DNA from 4 places in the Pelotomaculum sp. FP genome. Region 1 is predicted to be linked to each of the others. Evidence: riboswitches for the same ligand, from Rfam matches in the RefSeq annotation. Region 1 holds a riboswitch; each other region holds the start of a gene.
What was found. Region 1 has a riboswitch for cyclic di-GMP ahead of Psfp_RS11905 (hypothetical protein). Riboswitches for the same ligand answer to the same signal wherever they lie in the genome.
Positions count from the first base shown of each region.

Region 2: another riboswitch for cyclic di-GMP. It lies ahead of Psfp_RS02215 (type II secretion system F family protein); the one in region 1 lies ahead of Psfp_RS11905 (hypothetical protein).
Region 3: another riboswitch for cyclic di-GMP. It lies ahead of flgB (flagellar basal body rod protein FlgB); the one in region 1 lies ahead of Psfp_RS11905 (hypothetical protein).
Region 4: another riboswitch for cyclic di-GMP. It lies ahead of Psfp_RS12970 (HD domain-containing phosphohydrolase); the one in region 1 lies ahead of Psfp_RS11905 (hypothetical protein).

Region 1 is NZ_QFGB01000027.1:36,155-43,430, reverse strand. Features, by position in the region: gene Psfp_RS11925 (hypothetical protein) at 1-43, shown strand, start outside; gene Psfp_RS11920 (ABC transporter permease) at 242-1,420, shown strand; gene Psfp_RS11915 (ABC transporter ATP-binding protein) at 1,457-2,128, shown strand; cyclic di-GMP riboswitch class I at 2,223-2,308, shown strand; cyclic di-GMP riboswitch class I at 2,389-2,474, shown strand; gene Psfp_RS11910 (signal peptidase I) at 2,589-3,221, shown strand; cyclic di-GMP riboswitch class I at 3,239-3,324, shown strand; gene Psfp_RS11905 (hypothetical protein) at 3,418-4,284, shown strand; gene Psfp_RS11900 (hypothetical protein) at 4,480-5,730, shown strand; gene Psfp_RS11895 (signal peptidase I) at 5,749-6,276, shown strand; gene Psfp_RS11890 (hypothetical protein) at 6,288-7,276, shown strand, end outside.
Region 2 is NZ_QFGB01000003.1:90,302-97,577, forward strand. Features, by position in the region: gene Psfp_RS02190 (hypothetical protein) at 1-393, opposite strand, end outside; gene Psfp_RS02195 (prepilin-type N-terminal cleavage/methylation domain-containing protein) at 393-932, opposite strand; gene Psfp_RS02200 (prepilin-type N-terminal cleavage/methylation domain-containing protein) at 929-1,384, opposite strand; gene Psfp_RS02205 (prepilin-type N-terminal cleavage/methylation domain-containing protein) at 1,368-1,883, opposite strand; gene Psfp_RS22090 (prepilin-type N-terminal cleavage/methylation domain-containing protein) at 2,041-2,496, opposite strand; gene Psfp_RS02215 (type II secretion system F family protein) at 2,732-3,949, opposite strand; cyclic di-GMP riboswitch class I at 4,100-4,184, opposite strand; gene Psfp_RS02220 (hypothetical protein) at 4,297-4,635, opposite strand; gene Psfp_RS02225 (GspE/PulE family protein) at 4,794-6,482, opposite strand; gene Psfp_RS02230 (A24 family peptidase) at 6,720-7,276, opposite strand, start outside.
Region 3 is NZ_QFGB01000016.1:261-7,536, reverse strand. Features, by position in the region: gene Psfp_RS08405 (FliH/SctL family protein) at 1-566, opposite strand, end outside; gene fliG (flagellar motor switch protein FliG) at 553-1,560, opposite strand; gene fliF (flagellar basal-body MS-ring/collar protein FliF) at 1,571-3,097, opposite strand; gene fliE (flagellar hook-basal body complex protein FliE) at 3,127-3,423, opposite strand; gene flgC (flagellar basal body rod protein FlgC) at 3,439-3,882, opposite strand; gene flgB (flagellar basal body rod protein FlgB) at 3,887-4,294, opposite strand; cyclic di-GMP riboswitch class I at 4,386-4,542, opposite strand; gene Psfp_RS08375 (chemotaxis response regulator protein-glutamate methylesterase) at 4,746-5,801, opposite strand; gene Psfp_RS08370 (protein-glutamate O-methyltransferase) at 5,855-6,697, opposite strand; partial or broken gene Psfp_RS08365 (methyl-accepting chemotaxis protein) at 6,830-7,276, opposite strand, start outside.
Region 4 is NZ_QFGB01000032.1:13,379-20,654, reverse strand. Features, by position in the region: gene Psfp_RS12990 (acyl-CoA dehydrogenase family protein) at 1-116, shown strand, start outside; gene Psfp_RS12985 (MATE family efflux transporter) at 336-1,709, opposite strand; gene Psfp_RS12980 (MarR family transcriptional regulator) at 1,728-2,174, opposite strand; gene Psfp_RS12975 (helix-turn-helix transcriptional regulator) at 2,552-2,896, opposite strand; cyclic di-GMP riboswitch class I at 3,045-3,136, shown strand; gene Psfp_RS12970 (HD domain-containing phosphohydrolase) at 3,203-3,754, shown strand; gene Psfp_RS12965 (hypothetical protein) at 3,776-4,129, shown strand; gene Psfp_RS12960 (GGDEF domain-containing protein) at 4,129-4,980, shown strand; gene Psfp_RS12955 (LysM domain-containing protein) at 5,205-5,612, shown strand; gene Psfp_RS12950 (hypothetical protein) at 6,103-6,369, shown strand; gene Psfp_RS12945 (class I SAM-dependent methyltransferase) at 6,398-7,276, opposite strand, start outside.

The sequences.
Region 1 (7,276 bases):
AAGCTGGGCCAAACAACTTGAAACCCTGCTGAAAGACGATTAACGCCCTTTGTGATTGAAGGGCTTTTTTAATTCATCATTTCCAGCACGAAAGCAATGAGATTTTTCTTTTTCTTTTTGCGGATCATGATAAAATAGTAGCATCCTTTTCAGTAAATTATTGAAAATGTATATTCTTGTTTTCACAGCCGGATCCTGCCCGAAAAACCGGAGAAGAAAGAAATTTTAGGAGTTGTTGCCTTTGTCCCTGCTGCTGTTTTCCATCCGCAACGCTTTTCGCAAAAAAGCTGTGGCCGCCCTGGCGGTACTCGGGGTGGCCTTTGGCTGCGCCCTGATGACCTTCCTCTTTTCCGTGACGACCGGGATGGAGAAACGGGTGGAAACGACGTTTTCCAACCTGGCGGGCCAGATCACGATTACCCAAAAGGGTTCTATGTTCGGCGGCCTGCTGCAGGGTATCGGCTCCTCCTCTATTCCGGTTTCCTACATTGATATTATTAAGGACGTGCCCAACGTAAATAATGTGACGGGACAGGTTACAAACATCCTGCGACCGGCAGGGGCAACGATGGTCCTGCCGCTGTTCGGGTACGGAGTGAATGAAACGAGGACGGAGATCGGTCCTTTTCAGAGAATTATAGAAGGGACTGCGCCCGCCCGTGACGATGAGGTGGCAATCGGCAAGAGCCTGTTGGAGTACCTTGCGTTCTTAAACGTTACCTATCAAATCGGCGGCGTTTATACGTTTGAGGTCCCCGGTAAGGAAGCGGACAACCTGAACCTTAAGGTCGTCGGCGTTTACCGTACCGGCAACGAACTGCTGGACGGCGGTTTCAGCGGCACGGAGCAACTGGCCCGGGATATCGGCGGCCTGAAGCCCGGCAGTTTGTCGGCCATCAGCGCCCAGGTCGGGAGCATGGAATACGTCGAGGAGGCCGCCCGGGAGATTGAAGAGCGCCTGAGCGGGAAAAAGCCGGAGGTGCAGGTCGTGGCGCCGCGGGAACTGCTGCTCCCGCTAAACAGCGTGCTCCGCGTCCTGAAGCAGTTTTTCCTGGCGGTCTCATCTGTGGCGGTAGCGGCCGGCAGCCTTACGATCATGGTAGTGATGCTGCTGTCGGTGGTCGAGCGCAGGCGCGAGTTCGGCATTCTCAAGGCCCTCGGCTGGACTCCGTGGGACATAGCCTGCATGGTGTTGGTGGAGTCCATAACTTTAAGCCTGCTCGGCGCGGGGCTCGGGGTTGCCCTGGGGTACGGCGGACTGGTTGCGGTCAAGGAGTACCTGGCCATCGACATCGGCGCGCCGGGCTTAAGGGTGGCCGCGCTGGTTTGCGCCTGCGGCGTTCTGGTCGGCGCGGCGGGTGGCCTTTACCCGGCCTGGCGGGCCAACCGCGCCGCCCCGGCGGAAATCCTGCGTGGTTGACAACGGGGACGGCTTTTAGACGGAAGGAGTCTTTCGATGGCGGATATATTGATATCGCTTAGAAATGTGGAGCGTATTTACGGGCGGGGATCTTCCGCGGTCAGGGCGCTGTCTGTAGACCGGCTGGATATTGACCGGGGAGACTTTGTGGCCGTGACCGGCCCGTCCGGGGGCGGCAAGACTACCTTGTTAAATTTGCTGGGGGCGTTGGACCGGCCCAGCCGCGGCCGCGTCATGGTCGCCGGCAAGGATATCGCGGGTCTGGGCGAGGCGGCGCTCTGCCGCTACCGGCGGGAAAAGGTAGGCTTTGTTTTTCAATCCTACTGCCTGCTGCCCACCTTGAGCGCGCTTTCGAATGTGCTGGCCCCGTCAATACCTGAAGGATACGGCCGTCGCGCACGCGACCGCGCGCGGGAGCTGCTGCGCCGGGTGGGCCTGAATGGCGCCGAAAAGCGCCTGCCCGGCGAGCTCTCCGGCGGTGAACAGCAGCGGGTGGCCATCGCCAGGGCGCTGCTGTTGGACCCGGAGCTGATCCTGGCGGACGAGCCCACGGGGAACCTGGACTCGGCCAACGGCGCGGGCATCATCGAACTGCTGAAAAGTTTGCATCAAATGGGGAAGACGGTGCTGGTGGCCAGCCACGACCAGCGGGTGGCGGACGCCTGCGGCAGGGTCCTGCGTCTGGTGGACGGCTGTCTGGTTAGCTAACTCTTAGCTGTTTTTTGATATATTTCTTTAATAAAAAAATATTGCATATTGAGGTTGATTATAGTAAAATGACATAGGTAATATAGCAGTACATTTTTTTGCAGGGCTAACCCACCGAAAGGTGGGGGCGCAAAGCCGACGGACCTAAAGCATGGAAGCTAGGGTGGCTGGGTTGCTAATAAAGGTTGCAGCAACTTAGCCGTTTTTATTTGATCATTGAGTCAGAAAAAGAAGTCTTTTTCATAAAAAATATACATAAACTAATAATAGGGCTAACCCGCCGAAAGGCGGGGGCGCAAAGCCGACGGGCCTAAAGCATGCGAGCTAAGGCGGCCGGGTTGCTGATAAGCATTATTGCAACCCGGCTTTTTATTGTAAAAAGAAAAACATTTTATGTAGGAGATGGATAATTATGATAGAATAATTTACAATCTAAAATATTAACAGGGGGTTATTGGCAGTGGGAGAGGAAAAGGTGCCGAAAACAGCTTTGGGGAAAGCAATATCCGTTATTGGCGTCACTGTTTGTGCATTTCTTGTGCTGGTTTTGATCGTTAATGTGACGTTTATTATAAGGTCATACATATATCCGGATAAGGTCCCTGATTTTTTTGGGTATAAGCCCTTTATCGTCCTCTCCGGTTCCATGGAGCCGACAATTCTGGCGGGAGACCTCATTGTGACTAAGGTAGTAGCGCCGGAGCAAATTGTCAAAGACGATATTATCGCCTTCCGCGCCGAAAAGAACACGGTCGTTACCCACAGGGTGACCGACGTCCGGACTGAGGACGGTTTAACCTTCCTCACCAAGGGCGACGCCAACACCGGCGCCGACGCCAAGGCGGTGAGCGTGTCGGACCTGGAGGGCATCTACCTCTGGCGCGCTGCCGGGGTCGGCAGGTTTGCCATGTTCCTGCAGACGCCTCTCGGCATGCTGCTCTTTGTTATAACACCCCTTTGCTTGTTTATCCTTTACGATATAACGTCGCGCAACAGGCGCAACAGGAAAAAAGCGGACCGCGAAGCCCAGCTGGAAGCGGAGCTGGCGGCGCTGCGGGCGGCAAAGGGCGGAGATAAAAAAATTGAATTATAGTAGAATGTTAACACCGCTTGTTTTAAGGGCTAACCCGCCGAAAGGCGGGGGCGCAAAACCGACGGGCCTAAAGCAAATCAGCTATGGCGGCCGGGTTGCTGAAAGATAGCAACCCGGCCGTTTTTTTAATAAACGAAATATAATTGATTGATGAATTGAGAGGAGTGATGAGCGGCGCCAAGGTCAAAGCGGCAAAATGCACTCATATAGCACGGAAGGAATTTATCCAAAGAAACAGCCTAAAAAAATAAATGAGGGAAGGAATGATAAACCAATGAAAAACTCAAGCAAAACCGTCAGAGCCGCCGTACTGCTGCTGGTGCTCTGCATGATTTCCACAGCAATGATGGGCGGCACCTTCGCTAAGTATACCAGCGAGTATGCAGGGGCGGATACTGCCTTGATCGCAAGGTGGCAGTTTGAAGCTTTAGGCGGAACAAACGGGAACTCTCTCGCTTCTCTGGACAGTGCGGTGCAGCCTTTAGATTTATTCAGTCATCTTTATTCAACAAACATTAATGGACAAAACGGAGCAAACGGAGATTACATTATCGCTCCCGGCGTAAACGATGATTTTTATATTCAAATGACTTTCCTCTCGGACGTTGACGCCAAAGTAACAGTAGACTTTACGAATATTGGAAGCGCTGCCGGTCTTCCCATCGAATACCTGGTAGAGGGTTCAAGCAACTGGGTGAACGAGGCTGGTTTAGAGAATGAATTTGTAAAGCAGCTGGTCGCAAACACTAATACTAGTACACCTGGTACATTAGTAGCCGCAAACCCTGCAGACAATACCTTCACCTTCAAAAGATCCGGTGTAGCCGACGAAGACGCTCTCACAACAATTAAGCAAAAAGTAACGTGGAGATGGGCGTTTGACGCCGCTGAACAGGGAGATGATGCTGCACATACTGCTGCATTTGCATCAAATGATGGTACAGACACACTCTTTGGCGACAACTCTGCGGACGCCGCAACTCGTACTAGCTATGTTTTAAATGTTTCTGTCAAGGCAGAACAGATTGCGCCTGTATCCAGTCAGCCTGGATCTACTACGTAGACACACTCATCCGCCTTACAAGAGAGCTTCGGCTCTCTTACGGAAGACGCAAAGCGCGCGCATTTGCGTCTTCCGTAAGAGAGTTATATGAGAATAGCGCTGCAGCTACATTTCTTCCCAAAGAGAGTCATATAACAATAATTCTGCCGGCCTTAACTCTGCGACAGGGACCGGGGTGATATCGTGGATCAGGCGATGAATAGCGAGAATGCGGAGCGAAGGCGCAAAAACTTCATCCTGGCGGTCATCATCACCATCATCGTGGTGTACGCCGCCGTGCCGACCTACGGGATCATCCGTGACATCAGCACGGGCGGGCATGTTTTCGTTTTGCGATCAAACCTGCCCGATGTGCAGGTGAAACGCCCCGTCCTGGGGTTTATCGGCAGGCTGTATCACTTTTTTTCCCCGCAGGAGGAGGTTACGGTCCCTGTTGAGCAGCGCATTGATTTAATGGGCCGGGTTGTCTACACCGACGGGACACCCTTTGCCTACGGGCTCATTGAGTTCCGCAGCGACCCGCGCTATACCAGGACAGACAGCCAGGGCTACTTCATCTTTATTGACGTCGACGAGGGTTCCCATACCATCAGCGTCCTTGACGAAGCCGGCAACGTGCTTGCAAGCTGCAAGGTCGATATTGAAAGGACGACCGGGATCGAGGACGCGGAACTCGTCCGCCTCCCCGACGGTACCATTGTCTTTCAAGTGGCGGTGCATGTCAAGGTGCTGGAGATCACCATTTATCTTAAAAAAGGGGAGGACGGAAAGGCCACAGGTATTGACCGGATCGAGCTGGGAGCTGCTCCCAGGGGAACGCCGCAGTCAACCAACCCGGCCAACCCGGCCGATCTTGAGAATCCAGTCAATCCTTACAATCCTGTCAACCCGCCTGTGCAACCGGACACCCCTGTTCCTGCCGGCGGCGGTGGCAGTGGTGGAGATATCAGCGGTAGAGATAGCAGCGGTGGCGACGACGGTGGCGGATCGACGCCTTCACCTTTCGATTTTGACGTTTTGGACACGGCTACGACCGCCTCATACGGTACAGCCGGCGCGGTAAGCGTCAATATATTCGGCGCCAACAAGCGCATTGCCCCCGGCATGAGCGGCAGCTATAAGTTCACGGTGGATAACACAGGCAACAGGTACTCAACCTATTATGATGTAACCTTCACAGCGGCCGACACGCTTCCCGCGGCGCACAAAATCCCCATGCGCTTTCGCCTGAAAGCAGGCGACGTATACGTCGCCGGAAATGAGACGGTATGGTGTGCGCCGGAAGAGCTTTATCAGGACACGGCCGTGGCGGGCGGCAGGAATGTGAAATACACGCTGGAATGGAATTGGCCGGATGGCCCTAATGATAACGATTATGCCGCCTATGCCGGCAATCCGGCCTATTCTTACAGCCTTATGATCAAAGTCACAGCGCAAGCCGAGTAACAGGAGGCTTAAAACTTATTGAGACCAAAGCACAAAGAGATGTTGGTTAACTGTGTAAAGTATGTGCCGCTCGGGTTATTGGCGCTGCTGATCCTGATAAACCTCTGCCTGGGTGTCAATAAAGCCGTAACCCATGCTCCGGTGCCGAAGATTTTTGGCTTTTCGCACCTTGTTGTTTTATCCGGCTCCATGGAGCCGGCCATATATCCCGGCGATGTCATAGTGATCCGCGAGCAGGCTGCCGGTGAATACAAGGTCGGCGATGTCGTCACCTATTTACACGGGACAAACGCCTTTACCCACCGCATTGTCAGCGAGGAAAACGGCGTGTTTACCTTGAAAGGCGATAACAACAATGCCGCTGATGAATTTTTAACCGCCGACAGGTTTGCGGGTAAAATGGTCTTGCGGATCCCAAAAATCGGCCTGGCCGTTGTCGTCTCCAAAAAACCGGCAGGCATGGCGGCGCTGGTTTTGCTTTTGGTCCTTGGCGTTTATGGCGGGGACTTGTATCGAAAAGCCCGGGTAAGAATGCAACAAAAATGAGGTGATGATATATGAAGATCAGTAAAATACTGATGGCGCTTTTGGTGGCTGTAGTAATTACGTCTTCAAATATAGTATCATCGACCATGGCAAGATATACCGATGTGTATTCCGGCGGCGATGCGGCGCTGATTGCCAGATGGAATCTGGGGGCAAGAGGCGAAGATGATATTGACGGCGAGTTCTACAACAAGGGGTTTACCTTTGATTTATTTAATGGACAAAGTATTAAACCGATGGATTTCGGTGAGAAATCTTTTACCTTCAGAGGCGGCGGCTCCGATGTCGCCATGACTTATGATGTGAAAATGAACGCGGCCGACTTGATGCGGCTGACTACCGCGGAGACCAAAGCTACTATCGCCACCGAAGCAGGCCAGGATGTCTTCGCGCCCTTTATTTTCAAAATTACGGTGGAAATAAACGACGGCGCCACCGACACTGTTCCCAGTGTATTTTCTCCATATACCGGCTCGTCTCCATATTATGGCACGGGTTGGTTCAGGCCAAAGGACGTCGCTGCCGATCAGGACGGATATTTCAGTATTTTTTCGGGGACGCCCAACTTTTCCGCGGGCAGCAACGACGAGGTTACAATCACTGTTTACTGGCAGTGGAACACGTCCTATTATATCAATGACACCAATATTGCCGCAGTGACGGCGCCCCATGTGGTGACGGCGGATCCTTCCACGGAGATTGCCGGCAGATATCTGCCCTACTACCAGGACGCATATGATGAATATTACGGCCCGGGAGGCCTGCTGGACCGGTACAATGCCGCGGCAAACGCGGTCGAAGACTATTTGGCGGTCCACGGAAGCCCGAACGCCGACGGGACCTGGCCCCCGCATGATATTGATGCGGATACGCCCTGCGCCCTGTCGGATGCCGAGCACTTTGCGCAATACCATGGGCTGATCCTGGCTGCCAACGACGCTTTGACCGCCTGCCAGACCTCTCTTTTGGCGGCCTATGACGATTACGATACTTTTGCCGT
Region 2 (7,276 bases), on a different contig from region 1:
GATGGTACGAGTGGCTCCCTGGTAATCACCCCTGGACTCCAGGCAAAATGTCGTTGGGTCGTTCCCGGTCGATGTCCTGGTAACCTTAACACTGGTAATCCGCCCCCCGGCGTAGTCGAGGAATGTCTCGCCATTTTCCGCAAATACATAGTTGGTGTCCTTATTAGGTTCCAGGGCCTTCAACCATTCAAAGTCATTTTTTATATGGGCCAGGACTTTCTCAACACCAGCTTCAGCAATGTAAGAGGACTGCACCATTTTCTTTTGTTCAAACGAGCGTATATGGCTGCTGCTGGTACGGGTCAAGGCTGCCGCGCCAATCAGCATCAGCACCATGAGCACCATCATTACCAGGAACAAAGCCTGGCCCGATTCATTTTTCAACCTTTCCATCACAATGACCTCAGGCTTATTTTTCGAACCAATACAACAGGATTAACATTGCTGCCATATTTTTTTGCCGTCAGCGTTATTTTGACTTGCCTGACAGTTCCCGGAAAACCTGATGAAGTAGGGGTTATGGGCGCCCCGGCTCCATTGTAGTAAGTAAAACTGATGTCCTGAATGTCACTGGCCAGCGGCTGAGGGATATTGTACTCTTTTCTCATAAGCTGATAACCATCACGATAATAACGGATGGTTTTACCCTCCGCGTTAATAAAGTAAAGATTGCGGCTGTCGCTTGGCGACACTACCCCACCTGTTGTTCCGTCCGGTTTTCGGGCATACATCAGTTCCCGCCCCATCATGTCAAGGGAGAAACGCAGGCTGTCGTACATGTCAACCTTGTACTCCGCCTGACGCCAAAAGGTATAGCCGTTCGCAAAAATCCCCCATACTCCTAGAAAAAGGATGCTCATCAGCACCAGCGCAAGCATCAGCTCAATAAAAGTAAACCCCCGCTCATCCCGCAGGCTGACCAGTATCTTCACCGCATTGCGACCTCCGTCGTCAGGTCCAACTGTTTGGCTGCCCCCTCGTCATCGTAATAAACAGTAACAGTAATCGTTTTCGAATTTAATATGGAGGTGTCGTTTACCGTAATATAGTTTGGCGCAACAGTTACCTTGTAGCTAAGTCCCTGAAATTGGGCATAGTCGCTTTCAGTCGCAAAATCAGTGATAGCTACGCTGGTCACGTCATTAAAATTCTTTTTTTTAATTTCCTCAATTTTACTCTGGGCCAGTGAGAGGGCTTCGTTGTAGCGGTAAGTGTCGCTGTTCTGGCGGCCGGCCAGGACAAAACTGTTCAGCATGGTGACAAGCACCATTGACATGAGCAGAAGCGCCACCAACACTTCAAGCAGGGTCAGACCCTGCTCATTGTTAATAATTATTACTTTTTTCCGGGATAAGGGGCCTTCAAGATTACTGATACGTTTCACTGACTCTCACACGCCCCAATGTATCTATAACAACATCTTTGTATTTTTTTGTAGTTTTATCTTTTAATGTGATAGTCCCGCCAAACCCCTCAACTGTACCGTTATATCCGCCAAGCGGTCTACCTTTGACGGAAATGCGCATCTTGTAAAGCTTTTCAACCGGTATAAATGGAGCCCCTATAATTTCAACGCTGTTAGGAATCGTTACGCTCTTGATCACTGTGTTTTCGTTCTTAAGGTAGTAAGTACCTGAAGATAAATTCCACATAATTGAAAGAGCTGTACTCTGTGTCTTTATGGCGGACTGCTGAAGATCACGTATATCTGAAGCCATTTCCCTTGCCGAGATGTCGAGTTGATAAGCATCGAGAATTTTCTTGAAATTGGGCACAGTGAAAGCAACAGCAATGCTGATAATTAGCATTACTAGAACCATCTCTATGATGGTAAAGCCAAGATTATTTTGAACCATAGGTGTTTGCTTTTCAATAGGGGGCATACTCATCTCTTAAATAAGTTGTTATTAACATGATTCTCTTAATTGTCAGGACTTATAATCCTATATGAATTCAATAAAATTATTTGTAAGGCATTATACTTAACCCTGCCTTAATTTGCATCCTAATCAAAATAAATAATAGAACTTTAATCCATAGTTATTCGATAGAACTTCCTACGGTTGTAGGTGGCGCAACACCCTCCTCAGGATTTGCATCATTTTTAACAGTAATATTGTCACTATCGGAGCCTGAAGCATCATCCTTGTCAGAACCACAGGAATACAAAAGATAACCACTAGTACCAATTTTTAAATATTTGTAAGGAGTACCCCAAGCATCATTAAAAGTTGTAAAACCATTGTCAGTCAGCACTGTTTTGGCTGCAGCGGCATCTGCTGGAGATGTTCCATCTTCGTTCACTATTGGGTCACTAATGTAAATGTCTAATATTGTTTTCATGCTCTTTAATTCAGCAACTGCCCTCTTGTTTTTGGCCTTATCGCTTTGCTTGCTCATTACGGGAATGGCTATGGCTGCCAGGATACCAATGATAATTAGCACCACCATCAATTCAATAAGAGTAAAACCACGTTCGTTTCTTGCTATTTTCATTTATTTCACTTCCTTTTAATATAATTGTTATGTAGTACCTAGTTGCAACTGCTTTCTTAACCTTGCAGACCATTTACTTGGATTCTAGCGATAGTCGCCATTATGCCGGCAATAATCAAAACTCTTTTCATCCGCATTGGGCGAAGCGACGTTCGTCTTTGTTTCATTAACCACCTCCAAATCATGAATTCTCATGATTTCCATTGATGACCAGGCCGGCCACGCCGGCCGAAAACTATTTCACACTGTCCATTACAGTAAACATCGGCACCATAATCGAGATCAAAATAAACCCGACCACCACACCCATCCCCACCAGCAAAATCGGCTCGATCATGGAAGACAGGCGGGAGACCATAGCGTCCACTTCTTTTTCGTAAAAGTCGGCTACCTTTTCCAGCAGGGTGTCGACCGACCCTGTTTCCTCTCCTATCGACATCATCGTGCTGACCATCGGAGGAAATACCCGGCTCTTCATGAGCGGCTCGGCAAAACTCTGGCCCTCTTTGATGCTTCTTTCAGCCTCCTTGAGACCCATATTCACCGAGTGGTTGTCCACGATGTTTTTGACCACTTCCAGCGCCTGCAGGACCGGCACGCCGCTTTTCAACAGGGTGCTCAACGAGCGGCAAAAACGGGAGATGACGATTTTTTGGACCATCGGGCCCATTACCGGAAGCTTCAGGACAACCGAGTCTTTCATTTTCTTGCCCCGACCGCTCTTAACACCGGTCTTGTAGCCGAAAGCCAAAGCAACCACCAAAGTCAGAGCAATGTACCAGTAGTTTTTTAGAAAACCGCTGACACCCATAATTATTTTAGTAGTCACGGGCAGGGGCGCCTTCATGTCTATCAGCATTTTGGTCATGCTGGGCAACACGAAGATCAAAAGGGCCACTACCGCCAGCACCGCCACCACCAGCACCACTGTCGGGTAGGTCATGGCCGACTTGACCTTCTCCCTCATGTCGTGCTCTTTTTCAAAGTTTACAGCCAGCCTCTCCAGCACGTGTTCCAGGTCGCCGCCGACTTCCCCGGCCTCGACCATGCTGGTAAAGATACCGGGGAACACCCGGGGATAGGGTTTCATCGACTCGGTCAGAGACATGCCGCCTGCCAGGTTGCCGCCGACCTTTTTCATCGTGTCCTGCAGCGTCTTGTTATCGCACTGCTGGCTGATAATGCTTATTGTCTGCAGGAGAGGGACTCCCGCCTGCACCATGGTGGCAAACTGCCGGCACATTACAGCCAGGTCCCTGCTGCCGACTTTTTTCTGAAAGAGCTTGTCCAGCTTAATGCTGGTCCCGGCGAGAGGGGCTTCTTTAAGCTCCACAACAAAAAACCTGCGGTCCCTGAGCTGGGTGATGGCTTTGCTGCGGTTTTCGGCCTCGATCTTACCGGTGACCAGTTTGCCGGCCGGGTTGCGGGCTTTGTAGGCAAAGTTTTGTGTCATTTACTCCACCATTTTCTTATAATTTCCAGTTGATTGACTGATGAGCAAACGTTAACCGGCCGTATAAATAAGGATCCCCCTTCTGGCACAAGGCCCAAAAAGGGCCTTTACTCACCGAAGGAGCACCCGCTTTTAACAGTCCTTCTCTACTTCAGCAACCTGACAGTCGTAGCCTAGCGGCCTCAGACCCATGGTTTTGCGTCCCCGCCTTTCGACAGGTTTGCTGTTTTCGGTGGAAGGTTTATATATATTTTGGAATATTATACTATTTTGTTGTGATATGTCTATAATACAATTTTAAAGTAAAGAATGCAATATATCTTCTCACCAAATAAAAAATATTCCTTTCAGTTAAGCGCTTTAAGAGCGCCTCGGGATCGGCCGCCCGGGTCAACGCCTCCTCCCTGCTGATTAAGTGGCAGACACCCGGTATGGAGTAGGAAAAGTCCAACTCCCCCACCTGCTGGAATTTTTGGTACTGCTCCGGCGTCATAATCTCGCGGGCCATCCTGTCCGTATCTTCTGGAGACAGCGGGCCGGCAGGCGCACTTCCAAAGTCTAATTTCCCCTGCCATTCCGGCGCGGCCAACGGCAAAAGCGCCCCTGCAGACGCAGGGCCGGAGGCGCTTTAGTACGTCCGAGGCGCCCACCTTGAAGGCACAGGAAAGGATTTCATCACAGGTCATTTGAATAACCCCCTAATCTGAAAAAATGCAGCTACGAATTTATTCCCCATATGCAACATTAGGTACCAACCAAGTTAGTACTAATGTGCCATATGCGATCAAAATCGCACATTGCTGGTTTTCATCTTCTACTGCACCGAGTTAGCAATATGATTGTCTTAATTGTTTTCTGAATATGCGACCCTCATCACTTCCTCGATGGTGGTCAGCCCCCGTAGAGCTTTTTGGATACCGTCCATCCTCAGGGTAACCATGCCCTCGGCCTGGGCTTTTTGCTTGACTTCATCGGCAGAGGCTTTATTTAAAATGAGCGTGCGCAACCCGGTGGTCATAGGCAGGATCTCTACGATGGCCATGCGCCCCCGGTAACCGCTGTTCCGGCATTCATTGCAGCCTGCGCCCCGGTAAAGAGTCAGCGGCTGGTCGGGCCCGGCGCCTATAAACAGCCGTTCCGGGGAATCCGGTTCCGGTACATAGCTCTGGCGGCACCTCGGGCAAATTAGCCTGACCAGCCGCTGGGCAACCGCGCCCAGCACCGATGAGGCCACCAGGAACGGTTCTATATCCATGTCCACCAGTCGGGTGAAAGCGCCCGCGGCGTCGTTGGTATGCAGGGTGGAAAGGACCAGGTGTCCGGTGGTGGCTGCCTTGACGGCAATTTCCGCAGTTTCGCCGTCGCGGATTTCCCCGACCAGGATCACGTCCGGGTCCTGCCGCAGGATGGCCCGCAAACCGGTGGCGAAGGTCATCCTCGCCCTGGGATTGACCTGGGTCTGGTTGATCCCTTCCAGCATATACTCGACGGGATCTTCCACGGTAATGATATTCTTCTCGACGGTGTTTATTTCATTGAGCGCTGCGTAAAGAGTGGTTGTTTTCCCACTGCCCGTGGGTCCGGTAATCAGGAGCATCCCGTAAGAGCTTTTCAACGCGTTTCTGAATATACTGAGGCTTTTGGAGTCAAACCCGACGTTTTCCAGCTTATAGCTCTTCATGCTGCCTTTGCCCAAAAGTCTGGTGACTATTTTTTCCCCGTAGACGGTGGGAAGCGAGGATACTCTAAGGTCAAATTCCTGGCTGCCCAGCTTGAGCATGATCCTGCCGTCCTGCGGCGCCCGCTTTTCAGCGATGTCCATGCTGGCCATGATCTTGACCCTGGAGATCACAGCCGAACGAATTTTTTTGGGCAAAGTCATGATTTCCTGCAGCATCCCGTCAATCCTGTACCTTACCCGGACATGCTTCTCCGCCGGCTCAATGTGGATGTCACTGGCCTTCTGTTCAATGGCCTGGATGAAAATAGAGTTGATCAGGCGCACCACGGGCGCTTCGTCAAAAACCTCTTCCTCCAGGACGATCGCTTCAGACTCATGCTGTTCTGTGGTTAGTTCAAACTCGTCAAAGATCCTGTCAACTTCGGGGACACTGAAATGTTTGCGTATGGCCTCTTCAATGACATGCTGCTCCAGTCTTACAGGCTCGATTTTGCAGCCGGTCACAAGGCGCAGGTCATCGATAGCCAGGACATTGGCGGAGTCCGCCATAACCACGGTAAGAAGATTGCCTCCTTTGTTATAGGGCAGCAGCTTGTACTTACGGATCATGTGCTCGGGTACTAATTTAAAAAGTTCGGGGTCCAGGTTATCCAGATTGATTCTCTTGACCCCCAAAATCTCATTGATCGTATCTTTTGAAACCATGCCGAGCTTGCTTAAAATCTCACCCAGGAACTCACCAGTGCGGGACTGTACCCGCAGCGCTTCCCATAATTGCGCGTTGTTAATAAAACCCCTCTCAATCAGAAGCTCGCCAAGGGTTTTTTTTGCTTTTTTTGGGGCGTCTATCACAAGTAAGTCACCTCATGCTGATACGGACATTTTTGACAGTATTTCTAGAAAGATATCGTTTTTCCTCTTAAATGTTAATATGTTAATACTCCTCCGTGAATCTGGCAATCAACTGCCGCCATTGATATAAAAACCCAATCAATCACAATTGAGTTGGGTGAATGAATTCGCACCCACATTTTAGAGAAAGCCCGGAACGTTATTTTCAGTTATCTGCCGGGGCAGCTGTATCTAATCCTAAAACAGCTGAAGATACCAGTACAGCAGCCGGTCCCCGGCCAGCGCCGCAACAACGGAGCCCAGGGCCAGGTAAGGGCCGAAAGGCAAGCCTTCTTTCATCCTCTTTATCTTTAAAAGCACTAACAGGATCCCCACTAACGCCCCTGCGGCGAAAGCAAGAAAAAGGGCCAGCAGCAGGTATTTCCAGCCAAGGAGCAGCCCCATCACCGCGGCCAGTTTGATATCTCCGCCGCCCATGCCGCCCCGTGAAACAAGAGCGACCAGGTACAGGAGGCCTCCCCCGGCCAGAAACCCGATGGCGTTTGCGGTAAGGACCTCACGGGACTCAAAGAGCAGGACCGCTCCCAGGACAAACCCTGCCAGGTTCAGCCTGTCCGGTATAATCCGGTATCGCCAATCGATCACGGCGGCCGCCGTAACCAACGTAAAAAGCACGGCCGCCCGCAGGGATGCCAGGGTCAGACCATGCTTGAGATAAGTCAGGAGAAACAGTATACCTATGGTCAACTCTACAATTGGATACTGCGCCGATATTTTACCGCCGCAGTAGCGAC
Region 3 (7,276 bases), on a different contig from region 1:
TCCACCGGGTTGATATATAAAACCACATTGAGCCGATCTGCAACCAGGCGTAATGTTTCCATGGACACCTGCAGCACCATCCCGGGCTCCAGCGTCAACTGGGCCGACAACAGCTTCTCCGCTATTTCCCTGGCCAGTTCCACGATCTCCTGGTCCATTGCCGCCAGGGTTTGGCGTCGAATTGTTTCAGCTTGTGCCAACACCTCCCCAGCCTGCGCCCGAATGGCCGCCGCCTCTTGATCTGCTTGGGCCATTCCATCCCGGTAACCGGCCTCATAGCCTGCCTGGCGTCCCTTTTCAAAGGCGCTCCGGTAGGCTTCCTGCTCGATTTGCCCGGCTGCCGACTTAGCCTGGTTGATTATTTCGTCTGCGCTAACGCGGGCCTGGCTAACAATTTCCTCAGCCTGCAACGTAGCCTGGTTCATAATGCTTGCCGCAACGTCAGCATTATTATCCCCGTATTGTATGCTCTCCCGTTCTACCAGAGTCGTATAACTCCTTAGCGGTAAGACGTGCAGAAGGTTTTCCGGCACTTCGGCAGCCTTGATGATCTTATAGAATGACATCGTCACCACCCCAGGAAATAATTATTTCTCCACTTTCGTCCAGTTTGCGGATAGTAGTAACAATTTTTTGCTGTGCCTGTTCCACTTCTTTCAGACGTACCGGTCCCATAAATTCGATTTCTTCCCTGAGCATATCGGCGGCACGTTTGGACATGTTTTTATAAATCCTGGCATGCACCTCTTCATTGGCGCCCCGCATGGCCAGCGCCAGGTCTTTGAAATCGACCTCTTTCAGCACCCGCTGAATAAATTGATCCGAAAGAATTTTAATGTCTTCGAAGACAAACATATGCATCTTGACTTCATCCGCCAGATCAGGGTCTTCCCTTTCCAACCCCTCCAGAATTACTTTTTCCGCGCTCCTTCCCACCCTGTTCAAAATATTCACCAGAGACTGCACGCCGCCCACCGCCGTGTGATCCTGCTGGAGCACGGATGACAGTTTGTTTTCCAACACCGCCTCTACGCTCTTGACAACGTCAGGGGTTAAGCGATCGATGCTGGCAATCCGCTTGGATATTTCGCTCTGCAACTCGGGGGGCAAGGATGCCAGAATAACGGCCGCTTGCTCCGGGGTGAGATGGACCAGAATCAACGCGATAGTCTGGGGATGTTCATCCCTAATAAAGTTTAAGAGCTGTTTGGGATCGGTTTTACGAAGCGAACTGAAGGGAATGGCCTTCATATTACTTGTCAGCTTATTCAAAATATCCGAAGCCTTCTGGTTCCCCAGGGCTTTTTCAAGCATTTCTCTAGCGTAGTTCAAACCGCCGTGCAAAAGGTATTCCCGTGCCTGTTGCAGTTTCATGAATTCATCCAGCACTGCGCTCGTTGTTTCTGACGGAACATGAGTCATATTGGATATCTCTTTGGTAAGCTGTTCGATTTCAGTCTCAAGAAATTCTTTCTTCAGCACCCGGGACGACAGGTCGGAACCTAGCGCTATTAATAGAATGGCTGCTTTCTCAATACCGTTAAGTTTTGCAGGCTGCACAGCTACCCCCCTAATGCCTGATCCAGACTTTTAAAATCTCGGCTATTTCATCAGGCTTTTCCTTTGATAAGGCTCTAATCTGTTCTTTTTTATCGTCTTTGGCCTTTTCTTCCTGATCAAGCTCAATTGCTTTCACCGGGATAAGCTCTTCCACAAGTTCTTCTTCATCCCGCTGAGCGCTGCGGCGCCGCCACAGTATTATTGCGGCTAACACGACCAATACGGCCAGGCCGGACAGACCGTATAGGTAAAGGCGTTCTTTTTCCTTTGCTTTCGCTGCGGCATCATACTGAGCCATTTCAGCCTCAATTTTTTTCTGATACGAATCGTCAAAGGCCATACTTGTAACATTGATCTGATCCCCACGGTTTTGGTCGTAACCGATAGCCGACCCAACAACATCCCTGATCTTTTGAACATCCAGCGGGATGTCGGCTTCATTTACCACCACCGAAGCAGATAAACGGCGGACGCTGCCGGGGGCATTTTCCACAGTCTCCTGTAAGGTGCTTACCTGGTAGTTGATCGTATTCTCTTCCTTGGTATAACTCGAAGAGCCGGTACCCTGGGCAAAAGGAGTTGTAGTTATATTCGAATCGGTTCCCACAGCGCCCCCGCCTCCGCCGCCTGTTCCGCTTTCATTAATGTTCTGCTCGCTAATTTTTACGTTATCCGGATTGGAAGCAATGGTGCTGACGGTCTGTTTCTGGCCGAAGTCAAGATCGGCTGTAACCATGACAACAGCGTTACTCTGGCCAATAATCTGCGACAGCATCTGCTGGACCCTTTTTTCGAGCTCTTTTTCATATTCCCGTTGAGCCGTCTTCTGATCAAGGGTAGTCCTGGCAGCGACAGCCTTGGAGTCGCTTGATTTAAAATTATCGCTTAACACATTTCCCTCGGTATCTATGACATGGACATTCTCCGGCTTAAGGCCTTCCACGCTGCCCACGAAAAGGTCACAAACACCCTGGATCTGCTCCGGGCTAAGACGCGCCCCGGGTTTGAGCTTTAAAGCCACAGAAGCGGAAGGTGTGCCCTGGTCGCTGATAAAAACGCTTTTTGGAGGAAGCACCAGGTGGACCCTGGCCTGCTCCACTCCGTCAAGCTGGACCACCGTTCGCCTCAACTCTTCCTGTAAGGCTCGCTGGTACCCCACCTGCTGTTCAAAGTCGGTTTGACCGAACTTACTCTGGTCAAAAAGTTCAAAGCCTAAACCGCTGTCGCTTAAAGCCCCGCTGCTGGCCAACTGATTCCTCGTCTCGTATACCTGACGCTCCGGGACCTTGATGGTTTTACCCTGATCCGCAATCTGGTAGGGAATCTTCATGGTTTTGAGCTTTTCCACGATAAGTCCCGCTTCCTTGGGTTCAAGCCCGGTAAACAACGGGGCAAAAGGAGGCTGCATCATTACCCGTCCGAAATAGAACAGACATCCTACGACTCCTGCGACAATTAAAACTGAGATAACTTTTTGGGTTTGGTTAAAAGCCTGCCATTTCTCCCTTAACCTGACGATAAGGTCACCCGGACTCAACTAAACCACCTCAACTGTCAAAGGACATATTAAACCTGCATGCGGGAAACTTCCTGGTAAGCCTCAATAATCTTATTCCTCACTTCGACTGCAAGCTGCATGGCCAACTTGGCTTCTGTCATAGCTATTGTCACCTGGTGAATGTCTTGAATTTCGCCGGTAAGCAACTCACTCGTCAGCTGATCGGCCTTGATCTGGGTATCATTCAGTTTTTTCAGGGCGTTGTCCAAAACACCAGCGAAAGAAGCGCCCCCGGCCTCCTGGTTAGCCCCGGTTCCCGCCGGCTGCGGCGGTAAGAATGGTTGTCCGACAGGCAATACCTGCATTCTCATGGCCCCCCTTTAACCGCGCCCTATCTCCAGGGCTTTCAAGGCTATATCCTTGGCGGCATTTAAAGCTGTCACGTTTGCTTCATAAGACCTGGCGGCGGAAATCATATTAACCATTTCGTTGACGATATTAATATTCGGGTAGGCTACATAACCAAGCGCATCGGCCATGGGATCGGCCGGTTCATACGCCAGCCTGGGCGGCCGGGCGTCTTCCAGAACCTGGACTACCCGTACCCCCGTGCCTCTAACACTTGACAGCGATGAACCGCTGGCAGAAACCTGCTCCAGTATTTGCGCAAAGACAGGAATTCTACGGCGGTAGGGAGGATTGGCCGGGTCGTCGGGCCGGCCCTTGGTGTTCATATTGGCGATATTATTGGCAATCAGGTCCAACCGCAGACTTTCCGCCGTAAGCCCTGATGCGCTGACGGCCAGAGAGTTGAAAATACCCACTTGTCTACCCCTTTCCGCCGGTTATGACGTAACTTAAAATAGAAAAATGCTCGCTTAATTCTCTACCTACCGCCTGGCACTGGATCCAGTTGGCCGCCAGGTTGGTCATCTCCTCATTGATGTCGACATTGTTGCCATCGGTTCGCATGGAAGTTGTTTCATTCAGGTTCACTTCGGGCTGCAGTTCATCCAACAGCGCAGTTACACCAAAGTGTCTGGGATCGGTTTTGTTCAAGGCAATGGACCCGTGTCCCAATGCTTTCTTAAGCAAGCTCTCAAAGGCGACGGTAGATTTTTTGTAGTTGGGCGTATTCACGTTGGCAATATTATTGGCAATTACCCGCTGTCTCAAGGCGCCCGCATCCAGACCTTTTTGAAGTGATAGGAGTATAGGATTTGAAAACAACTCCAACGGCGTCACCCTTTCTGGTTAAATATTATAAAATTAGATCATTTTGAACAAAAAAAACCAAGCCAAAGTAAAGAGCTTGGATCAATCTTACCCTGGCAACCCAGCCGCCATGACAAATCATCCGGAGCTCGCAGGTATGGTAGTATATTACCCTACCAAAAATCCTGCGCCTTGTAGCCCGCGAAGTCTTAGTTTTAGGCCCGTTAGCTTTGCGTCCCTCCCTTTCAGGAGGTTTGCCTTTATCATGGAAAATATTATATTTTGACTAACTTTAACAATATTCTACAGCAAAGCACTTTCCCCTGCAAGGGCAAAATTATTATCCAAAAAAAAAAGGTAATTCAGTCTGATATTCCACACCCAATACCGGAAGCAGAGGGACGGTTCTTTTGCTTCCTTTCCTTGAAAAACTGTACAACTACCGTCCCCCTGTCACTCCCAAGGCGCATTATCAAACCGTTTTATATTGCGCCAGTAAATTCATGACCGTAAATGGGATTACATCCAGCGGCGCCAGGCATTCCGCCCCGCCGAGTTCATAAGCGACCTTCGGCATGCCGAATACCACAGATGTAGTTTCATCCTGCGCTATTGTCCTGGCCCCGGCCCGGCGCATAGCCACCATACCGTTGGCGCCGTCACTACCCATACCGGTAAGCATGATCCCGATGGCGTTAGCCCCCACAAATTCTGCAACCGACTGGAACAGCACCTCAACTGAAGGGCAATGCCCGCAAACCTTATCACCTGACCGGCAGTCAACCAGATAGGAACCGCCGGAACGGCGCACGGTCATGTGACGGTCACCCGGCGCAATCAGTACCCGCCCGGGCAATACTCTGTCCCCTGTTTTAGCTTCTTTCACTTCCATAGCGCATAGATCATTTAAGCTGTCAGCAAAATGTTTGGTAAATCCAACAGGCATGTGCTGTACCACCACCACGCCAGGTATTGCGGCGGTAAAACTTTGCAATATTTTGCGGATTGCTTCCGTCCCTCCGGTAGAAGCCCCGATGGCTATCACCTTATCTGTAGATTCGGCTAAAGCCTGGCTGTCCGCCCTAATTGTTTTGATAGATTCACGGTTGCCCTTCCAGGCGCTTACATTCGCTAAGGCCGCAATTTTCACCTTGTTACGCAATTCCCCCAACATAACATTCAAACCGCGGGCTATGTCAGTGCTCGGCTTGACAACCACATCAACAGCTCCGGCCTCAAGGGCGGCAAGAGTTATGGCGGCGCCTTTTCTGGTGAGGGCGCTAACCACAATTACCGGCAACGGGTACTGGGGCATCAAATGGCGCAAAAATTCCACTCCGTCCATCCTGGGCATTTCTACGTCAAGTGTAAGCACATCCGGTTTCAACCGGACTATCTTATCGCGGGCTATAAATGGGTCGGAGGCCACCCCGACCACCTCGATGTCCCGGTCCATGGCCAATCCCCGGGCCAGAATTTCCCTTACCAGGGCAGAATCATCGACAACAAGCACTTTAATCTTTTTCATTATGTTCACCTTTAAAAAGATCGACCTGTTTAAAATTTTGTTTGGATGAAAAGTTATATTCTTTTATATATCGAGGGCTTGATATATTTATATAAGCCGGCCTCCCGGTCTAGGGTCTCGGAATGACCGATTAACAAATACCCGCCCGTTTCAGTATACCGGTGTAACTTTTCGATGAGTTCCCGACGGGTGGCTTTGTCAAAGTAGATCATTACATTACGGCAAAAAATTACCTGAAAAAGTCCTTTGAACCGGAATTCGCGGCTCATCAGGTTTAAACGGCGGAAAAGAACCATATCCTTCAAACATTGCTTAACCGCCCAGTTACCGTCTTTTAAAGGGCTAAAATAACGCTGCCGGTATGATATGGGCACCTGTAACATCTTATCCGCCGGATATATACCTGCCATAGCTGTTTCTAATACACTGAACGAAATATCAGTTGCCAGAATACCTGCGTCCATATGTAATGCATTACCGCCTAGATATTCCTTAAGAATCATCGCCAGGGTGTAAGGTTCCTCTCCTGAAGAGCACCCGGCAGACCAAATTCTAACCTTCCGCCTGCCAGTATTCCGCTGCTCTTCACTAATTCCAGGCAGCGCAACATTTATTAAAAAATCAAAATGCTCTTTTTCGCGAAAAAAATAGGTATGATTAGTAGAAATCTGGTCCACCAGGTTGAGCAGCGCCTCTCCGCTGGTATCCTGGATAATATATTCATAATACTCCTGGAAGCTGCCGAACCCGCCTGCAAGCAACACTTTTTGCAGGCGCGCGGCAACCAGGCTGCGTTTTTTTTCTCCAAGCTTAATCCCGCAAATTTTATAGACCAGACTGCTAATCAGTTGAAACTCCCGGTCGGTAAGCCGTATGATGTTCACCACCAATACCATCGACGGGAGAATTAGTTTGAAACAGACACCTAAATCTCCCGCCGGTATTATACTGTTTAATCAATTAAACAAATTATATTAATTGGGATACTCCTCCGAATACAGGTATCATCTTATTGGCCCCTTTTCTTATCAGAAATTGCCAAATTCCGCATCATTCAGAGAAATAATGTCTTGCGGCTTTACCCCGGCATCCTTCGCCGCGGCTACTTCCAGGACCCCCTTCTTAACGGGTTTATTCTTAATGCCCCAATTTCGCTCCTGAACAGGAAGCTGATGCGCAGCAAGCGATTTGGTGGTGGCTGCAACTGCCGGAGCGCCCGTAAAACCTTGCTTTCTAAGTGTAAACTTATCGAGCATCTGCTTAACCATCGCAGCCTGACTGGACATCTCTTCGCTAGCGGCAGCCAGTTCTTCCGAGCCGGCCGAGTTTTGCTGCGTAACCTGATCTACCTGGTTCAAGCCCTCGTTGATTTGCCCGATACCTACAGCCTGTTCTTTGGAGGCTGAGGCTATTTCACCGATCAGGTCGGTTACCTTGGCCGTGCCCAGCACGATCTCTTCCAGCGCCTTGGAGGT
Region 4 (7,276 bases), on a different contig from region 1:
CCAGGAAAGGCGCCGTACAGCTCGTCAAGGCCAACTACAAAGGGCTTAAGAAAGCGTATCCCAAGGAATACTATAGGTGGGCGCCGGAATTTGTAACTGAGGATAGAATGTTTTGAAAGAGGTAAGCGTAGATGCTTTTGTGTTAATGAAAATTCATATGAAGTATTGATTAGCTATAAATGCTTTCCTGCTGGAGAATAATGCCAGTTAAGGAGCTTACCGCATATCTCACTTGTTGTGGACCACCTGCTTTAAAAAGCAGGTGGTTTTTCTTTTTGGAAATTATGATTTCTGGGCACTACTGAGATATCTTGGTCTGCTCCTATTATAAAAATTCAAACAGACTGCTTAACCTGTGCAACCACTAGATGATTTTGCGGGAGGTTTTTCATTTCCAAGTAAATAAGGGTAGCCGTCAACAGCACTGCCAGGCCGTCGGCTATCGGCGCTGTTCTCCAAACTCCGTTGATTCCCCAGAAATTTGGCAGGATCAGAAGCAAGGGGATAAACAGCAGTACCTGTCTGGACAAGCTGAGTATGGTAGATTGTACCGGTTTGCCCACTGCTTGAAAATAGTTTGAACATATTATTTGAAATCCTACAACCGGAAATAGCGCAAAAAACACCCGCATGGCCTGTGAGGTCATTTCCGTAAGCGCCGTATCCCCTTTGCTGAATAGCCCTACAATTTGGACCGGCCAGATATGAATGACCGTATAGCCGGCTACAGCAATGCAGGTGCCGGCGATCACCGCTATTTTCACCGTCTCTTTAACCCTGTCATATTGCCGGGCGCCGTAATTAAAGCCTATAAGGGGTTGTGCTCCCTGGCTTAAGCCCACTATCGGCATGAATAATAAGGCAGCTATACTCATAATAATGCCCACAGCCGAAAGAGCTAAATCCCCGCCATATACCAAGAGGGTTTTATTAAGTATTGATTGCTGAACACTGTTGGCGACTTGCATGGCAAAAGGGGCAAAGCCAATAGATATAATGCTGATAATTATAGGCAGCTGCAACTTAAGGTTTTTTAATCTGATTTTGACCAGGCTTCTGCCTGAAAGGAAATAACTCAATACCCAGACTGCTGAAAGGAATTGGCCGGACAAAGTAGCTAAAGCCGAACCTTTTATCCCCAGTCCCAACTTGAAAATGAAAATGTAGTTTAAAACTCCGTTTATCAACGCGCCGGTAATTTGTGTAAACATAGCCAACCTGGGATTGCCTTCCGCCCTGATAAAGTTGTTCATCCCCATGCTGATGGAACCAAAAGCCGCTCCCAGCATAATAATGTGCACAAAATCCCGGGCGTAAGGTAAAACTTCTTCACTTGCCCCAAAGAATATTAAAATCGGCTCGGGGAAGAGCAGGTATATTACGGCTATAATGACCGGCAATAAAATTATCATAACCATGGCATTGCCGGCTACCTTTTCGGCTTCTTCCATTTTCTGCTGTCCTAAACGGATGGAAATCAATGCCGTAGCGCCGATTCCGATCAACATGGATACAGCCATTAGAATAATCATAATGGGGAAAGCCACAGTTGTTGCGGCGATGGCGACAAATCCGATCCCACGCCCTACAAATATCCTGTCGACAATGTTGTAGAGTGCGTTAATGAGCATAGCCACGATAGCGGGCAAGGAAAACTTCCATAACAGACTGCCTATATTTCGATCGCGCATTTCTAAGCTTTTTTCCATTTTGTCAACATTCACCTTTTAAAATTTTTTCATGAAGTCTACTGCATATTGCAAGCTGGCTACAAATTGTTTTATTTCTCCGGGATCTACGCCTCGGAAAAAAACACTCAGGCTTCGGGTGTGATCATCCATAATTTTATTCATTTCATCTCTGCCGGCAGCACTGAGTGATATTAATAACTTTCGTCTGTCGCAGGGATCAGCGCGTCGTATAATCAGGCCCATATCTTCCAATTGATCTATAAGGGTAGTCAGACTACCTTTTTCTATATCCAGCATTTTACCGATTTCAGTTGGGATCAGGTGATCATGCTGGTATAAAATACTGATAATCTTGACCTGGTTTTTTTTAAGCCTGGGATTGCCGTCATAATGCTGGCGGAACCGGCATAGAAACTTTTCATGAAACATACCTATAAAGGAAAACAATAAATTGTGCAATTCTTTAGCTTCCTGGAAATTCATCAGCACCACCCCTATTGGATAGTTAGAATACTAACAATAAGAATACCGACATAATTTATCATATAAAGGCTTCTGCGTCAAGGGCATAAGCCCATAGCAAACAAGAATCTTCTAACTCTAAACGAAGCCGTCGGGTTTTGGAAAAGTACCGGCTACGGCTCTACCTGAAGAAGTTGCAGTAGCTCCAGCTTTGGTATACGTATCAACGAACCTCCATCGGGGGATAATACCACTTCAATTTCGGTAAACTATATATGCAGACATACAAAAGGCCTCGCTCTCCGGAGCGGGGCTTTTGTGTCTTACAAAGAAATACTCAGCTCATATCAATCTTTTTCGCAGGTTGATAATTTATACTATAAAGTTACGCCGCTTAACTATTGCCTGTCATTATTCTTTATGGATTTTAAATAGGATGTTAGTACTTCCTGTAAAAAAATTACTTCATCAATTCGTTTTCTTGTAATTAACATAATAATCAAATTATGTAACGACCGGTCAAAATTATTCTCAAAATTTACCAGGAGATGATAAGGCTCTACCTCCAAAGCCTCTGCTATTTTGGCTATTGTTGCCAGGGAAGGGTTTCTTTGTCCCCTCTCGAGATATCCAAGATATGAACTAGTTATGCCAATATCCTGAGATAATTGATTTAAAGTTAAACCTTTAGCCTTTCTATAATGCCTCAGATTCAATCCACATGTTTTCAAAATATCAACCATATTTTACCTCATTTTTATTTATCCCTTGAATGAACAATTAAATTTTAATATATTTTTGCCCTTCCCAAAAAAATAAATTCAAACTATTGATAAATGTATACTCATAGTTGTATAATTTATTGAATATTTTCTAAAAAGCATACCACCTGTTGTTTAAGGGCAAACCATTCCGAAAGGGTGGGACGCAAAGCTAAGACTCTTATCAGTTATGTTTACTGGTGTGATTGTCTGGCTACAAGAGAAATGGCTTGGTAATTTCTTTTTTTATGCCCTTTTCTTTAACAGTTTAGGAAGGGGTATGAGCTTTTGCTTAACGAGATTAACAAATTAATGATTGCATTAAATAATTATGATTTTGAAATTTATCGTCATTCTATTAGCGTTAGTTACATTGCATGTCGTATTGCATATCATCTGGGATTACAAGATAAAGATATTTCGATAATCACTAATGCCGCTTTATTACATGATATTGGCAAGGTTAAGATTGACAAAAGTATATTATCTAAAAAAGAACAATTAACTGGCAGGGAATGGAGTATTATTAAGAGACATCCTGAATCTGGAGTTGTTATGCTGAAGCCTTATTCCTGGGCTAAAGAACTCCTTGTATTAATTTTGTACCATCATGAACGATGGGATGGAAAAGGATATTTCGGTGTCGAAGCAAACGATATACCTTTAGGGGCTAGAATAATTGCCGTTGCTGATGCTTTTGATGCAATGAGAACCTCCAGGCCTTATAAAAAAGGAAAGGCATGGGATGAAAGTTTAAGTGAAATTGAAAAAAATTCTGGAATGCAGTTTGATCCCTATTTGACAGAAAGAATAATTCGATTAGCATATTTGATTTTCTAAATGAAATGGTGGTGTTCTAATTTGCATGCTCAAAAGGTTGAACCTGGAAGAAAGGCGCTATTTTCGATGAAGTTAAGTGAGTTTGAGATTCCGCCAATTCAGGATGTGTTATTGATTGGAAGAAGAGCTCCCATAGGTCCGGAAGCCGTAAAGAGAATGATAGATTTAATGTGTCCCGGTCAGTACGAAATACATTTAATTGAGGAAGGACCTCTCGAAGCGGTAGTAATTCGTAAGTCACTATCAAAAATGGTTAGTAATGAAAAATTACTGGAAATTGTTTTGAATGAAGCAGATAAGGTTGCATCTGAAACAACATTATTAAAAGCACAGGTTGATATTGTGCTTGCGATTAGTCTAGAGGTGGAACTTTAATGGCTTCCATTTCTAATTATATGAGCAGTCCTGTCATTACGGTTGATATTCTCGACAGTGTCGAACAAGCCGTCTCATTAATGGAAGAAAACTGTATCGGTGGACTTCCAGTTTTAGAGGACGGTAAACTCTGTGGAATGATCACTTCAAGGGATGCCCGGCGTTCTCATATGAACCGTATTATTGCAGACGCCATGTCCAAAAATCCAGTATTTGTTTATACAAATACGTCCCTTTGGGATGCAATTAATTTAATGGAAGAAAAACAAGTAGAAAGGTTGCCTGTATTTGAGAGCGGTAAACTAGTAGGAATTGTTACTAAAAAAAGTCTTCTGGCTGAGGCCGGTAAGCATGAAGATACGCTGACTGGCCTTAAAAAAGCCCCATATTTAAGGTATATGGCAGAAAATATTCTCAGCCAGGGGAAGGAGCTTACGGTTATCTTCTTCGATATCAACGGCTTCGGAAAAATAAATAAAAAGTACGGTCACGTTAGAGGAGACATCTGCCTAAAAATTATAGGACGATTGCTTTCAGAGAGAACGGAAAATGGTGTTTACTTTCCGGGACGTTATGCCGGAGATGAATTTATGGTGATTACCACAGAAGATACTGAACGCTCTAAGGAATGGGCCATTAAAATAGTTAATGAAGTAGCAGTACTAACAAAAGAGTTTGGAGTACCGATAAATATTGTTGCTGGTGTAGCAAGAGGAGGCAGGGACGGTACATGTATAGGCTCTTATTTTGCTATTGCTGTTGATAATTTGATAAATAAGGCCAGCTTGGCCAGTACTATTTCCAAAGAGGAAGGAATACAAGTCACATGTATTAAGGAAGAACTGAAATAGACTATTTTACCCTTGCTTTGGACTCCAGCTGGCAGTAGTAGTTACCCGTAGTATCGGCGGGTATTTTGTTTTGTCTTTAATTAATTAAAGATTATTTGGATTTTGACGAATAGTATAGTAGTTACTAAGGGGAGATGAATTAAATCAATCAGCAATCCAACGAGGTTTTCGGGAAGAGCATTGGTGAACTAGAAAAGCAAATCCACAAATCTAAGGGAATATCAGTGCTTGCGGCACAATTGAAAGATCGGCTTTTACCTCTCGGTATAGTACTTTTATTTGTGATTATGCTTACAATCATATGGAGCCTTAAATGTGAAGTTTCTTATTTGGGAGCTACAATATCCCAGCTTAATAGTGAAAATGCATCACTCAAGGAACAAATTTATGCACAAGCAACACAGATATTGCCAACCACAAAAACTTCTGACGATAAAGATGTAGATGGATTTATTTTCCATGTCGTTCAAGCAGGCGATTGCTTTGCAACTATTTCTGAGCGATACTACCAAGAAGTTGATTACACTTCTGAATTAGCAAAATTAAACGGATTGACAATTAATTCGACATTGCATATTGGACAAGTTATAAGAGTCCCAAAAGATAAACCTGATTTAAAGAATAATCTGTAGGGCTATTTTCTTTCGCGGAATATTATAAATAATAACTTATTCATTATTTGGGTGAAACTCATGAAATTAAAGGAAATACGCAAACGGTTGGTTTCATATGGATATCACCCCGACGAGGTTGAATACGCGATTGCAGAAGTTCTCCAATATAAGAGTCCTCAATCACTTAAAAAGATTGATTTTAATATACTACGAAACATGTTACAGGAAAAATCGGAGGTAAATAGAGCTAAAAAAATCTAACTTGTTGATTATAAGGTAATTATATTTAATCAAGCTTAATTACAGCAAAGTAATGAAGATTAATGAGCCTTCGGGCTTTTTTGTTTTTGGGAGTTTAATATCATGGCTGTTTGGGGGGAAGCCTTGGATTTGCCATTAATTAATTGACTACCTTGGTACCGCTATCATTTCGTTAATAACAATACGGATAAAGTCCGAACGGAGGGACAAGCTAAGGAATAAATTATATTGGTGGGGGTACGGAGCAATGCCAAAAGCTGACGAACTACGATCAACCAGGGCAGAAGAATTACGAAGGACAACTGCCGACCGGTTAAGAAATTTCGACGCTGGGGATATTCGGGATGTAACGGCCGAGGAGTTGGAGGAATTATGTGAAGCTCCAGGGGACCTTGGTTGTTCGGAGCAAACAAATACCGTAATTCCCAAAGAGGATACTCATCCCGGAACTGGTATAAAACACTTTGATGGGAAGGTAAAGGATGTTGACCCTCATGACATGCTTGGAAGGTAATTTGCCTTGGGTAGAAGAATCAAAAAAGTTAGGAATCTGCTTTCGCAAATTTAAGGTGAAAAATATTCGAGCCCTTGATTTTATCGTTTTGCATCATATAGAAAGCAATATTTTCTCCCAAAAAATCTTTGTTTTTTAAACGTGAAAACATCGGATATTCCTCTAATATGATTATCCTCCGGTCCCATCCGGATAATTCTTTTGCCTCGTTGATTCCCCACTTTATTTGGGCGGATTCGTGGCCTGAGTCTTTAAGCCCTTTGTTGACAATTGGAACAGCCTGCGTAGATATTGTATCAAAAACTATTTCTGCGCCGGGGAAGTTGTCTGCTAAAAGCTTGAACAATTCTTTTATTTCTGTCTCGGTGAAGTAAAACAGCACCCCTCCTGAAAAGAACAAAACATCGGACGAACCGGCTGAGACTTCCTTTACCCAGGCCGGGTCAAGCATGGATCCCGCTATGCATTTTGAACGTTCGCCTTCCGGGATTATTTTTTTCCTTATTTCTATGACGTCGGGGAGGTCCAGGTCATACCAGCGCGATTTACCGTTGTCGATACGGAAAAAGGTAGTGTCCAGGCCGGCGCCAAGGTTTACCACAGTGGCTTCAGAATGATTTGATAAGAAGGTTTTAATCGTTTCATCAAACATTTTTGCTCTTGTGATCCATCCAACATTAAAAAAATCGCTAAAAATCTTTTCCACGCCTGCAAAATCATATTCGACTATTTGTTCCACAATTTCAACTGCTTTGGGGTCGCTTAAAACCGGATTGCCAATTTTGGTTAGCTTGGCCCTCCCCCATAAAGGCAGCAGCAGCGTCTTTTGGACGTTCGTCAAATTAATTTTCATTTTGTTCTTCCTCTCATTTAAAATGGACTTCTGGTTTTCTCCGGCGATTGCCGG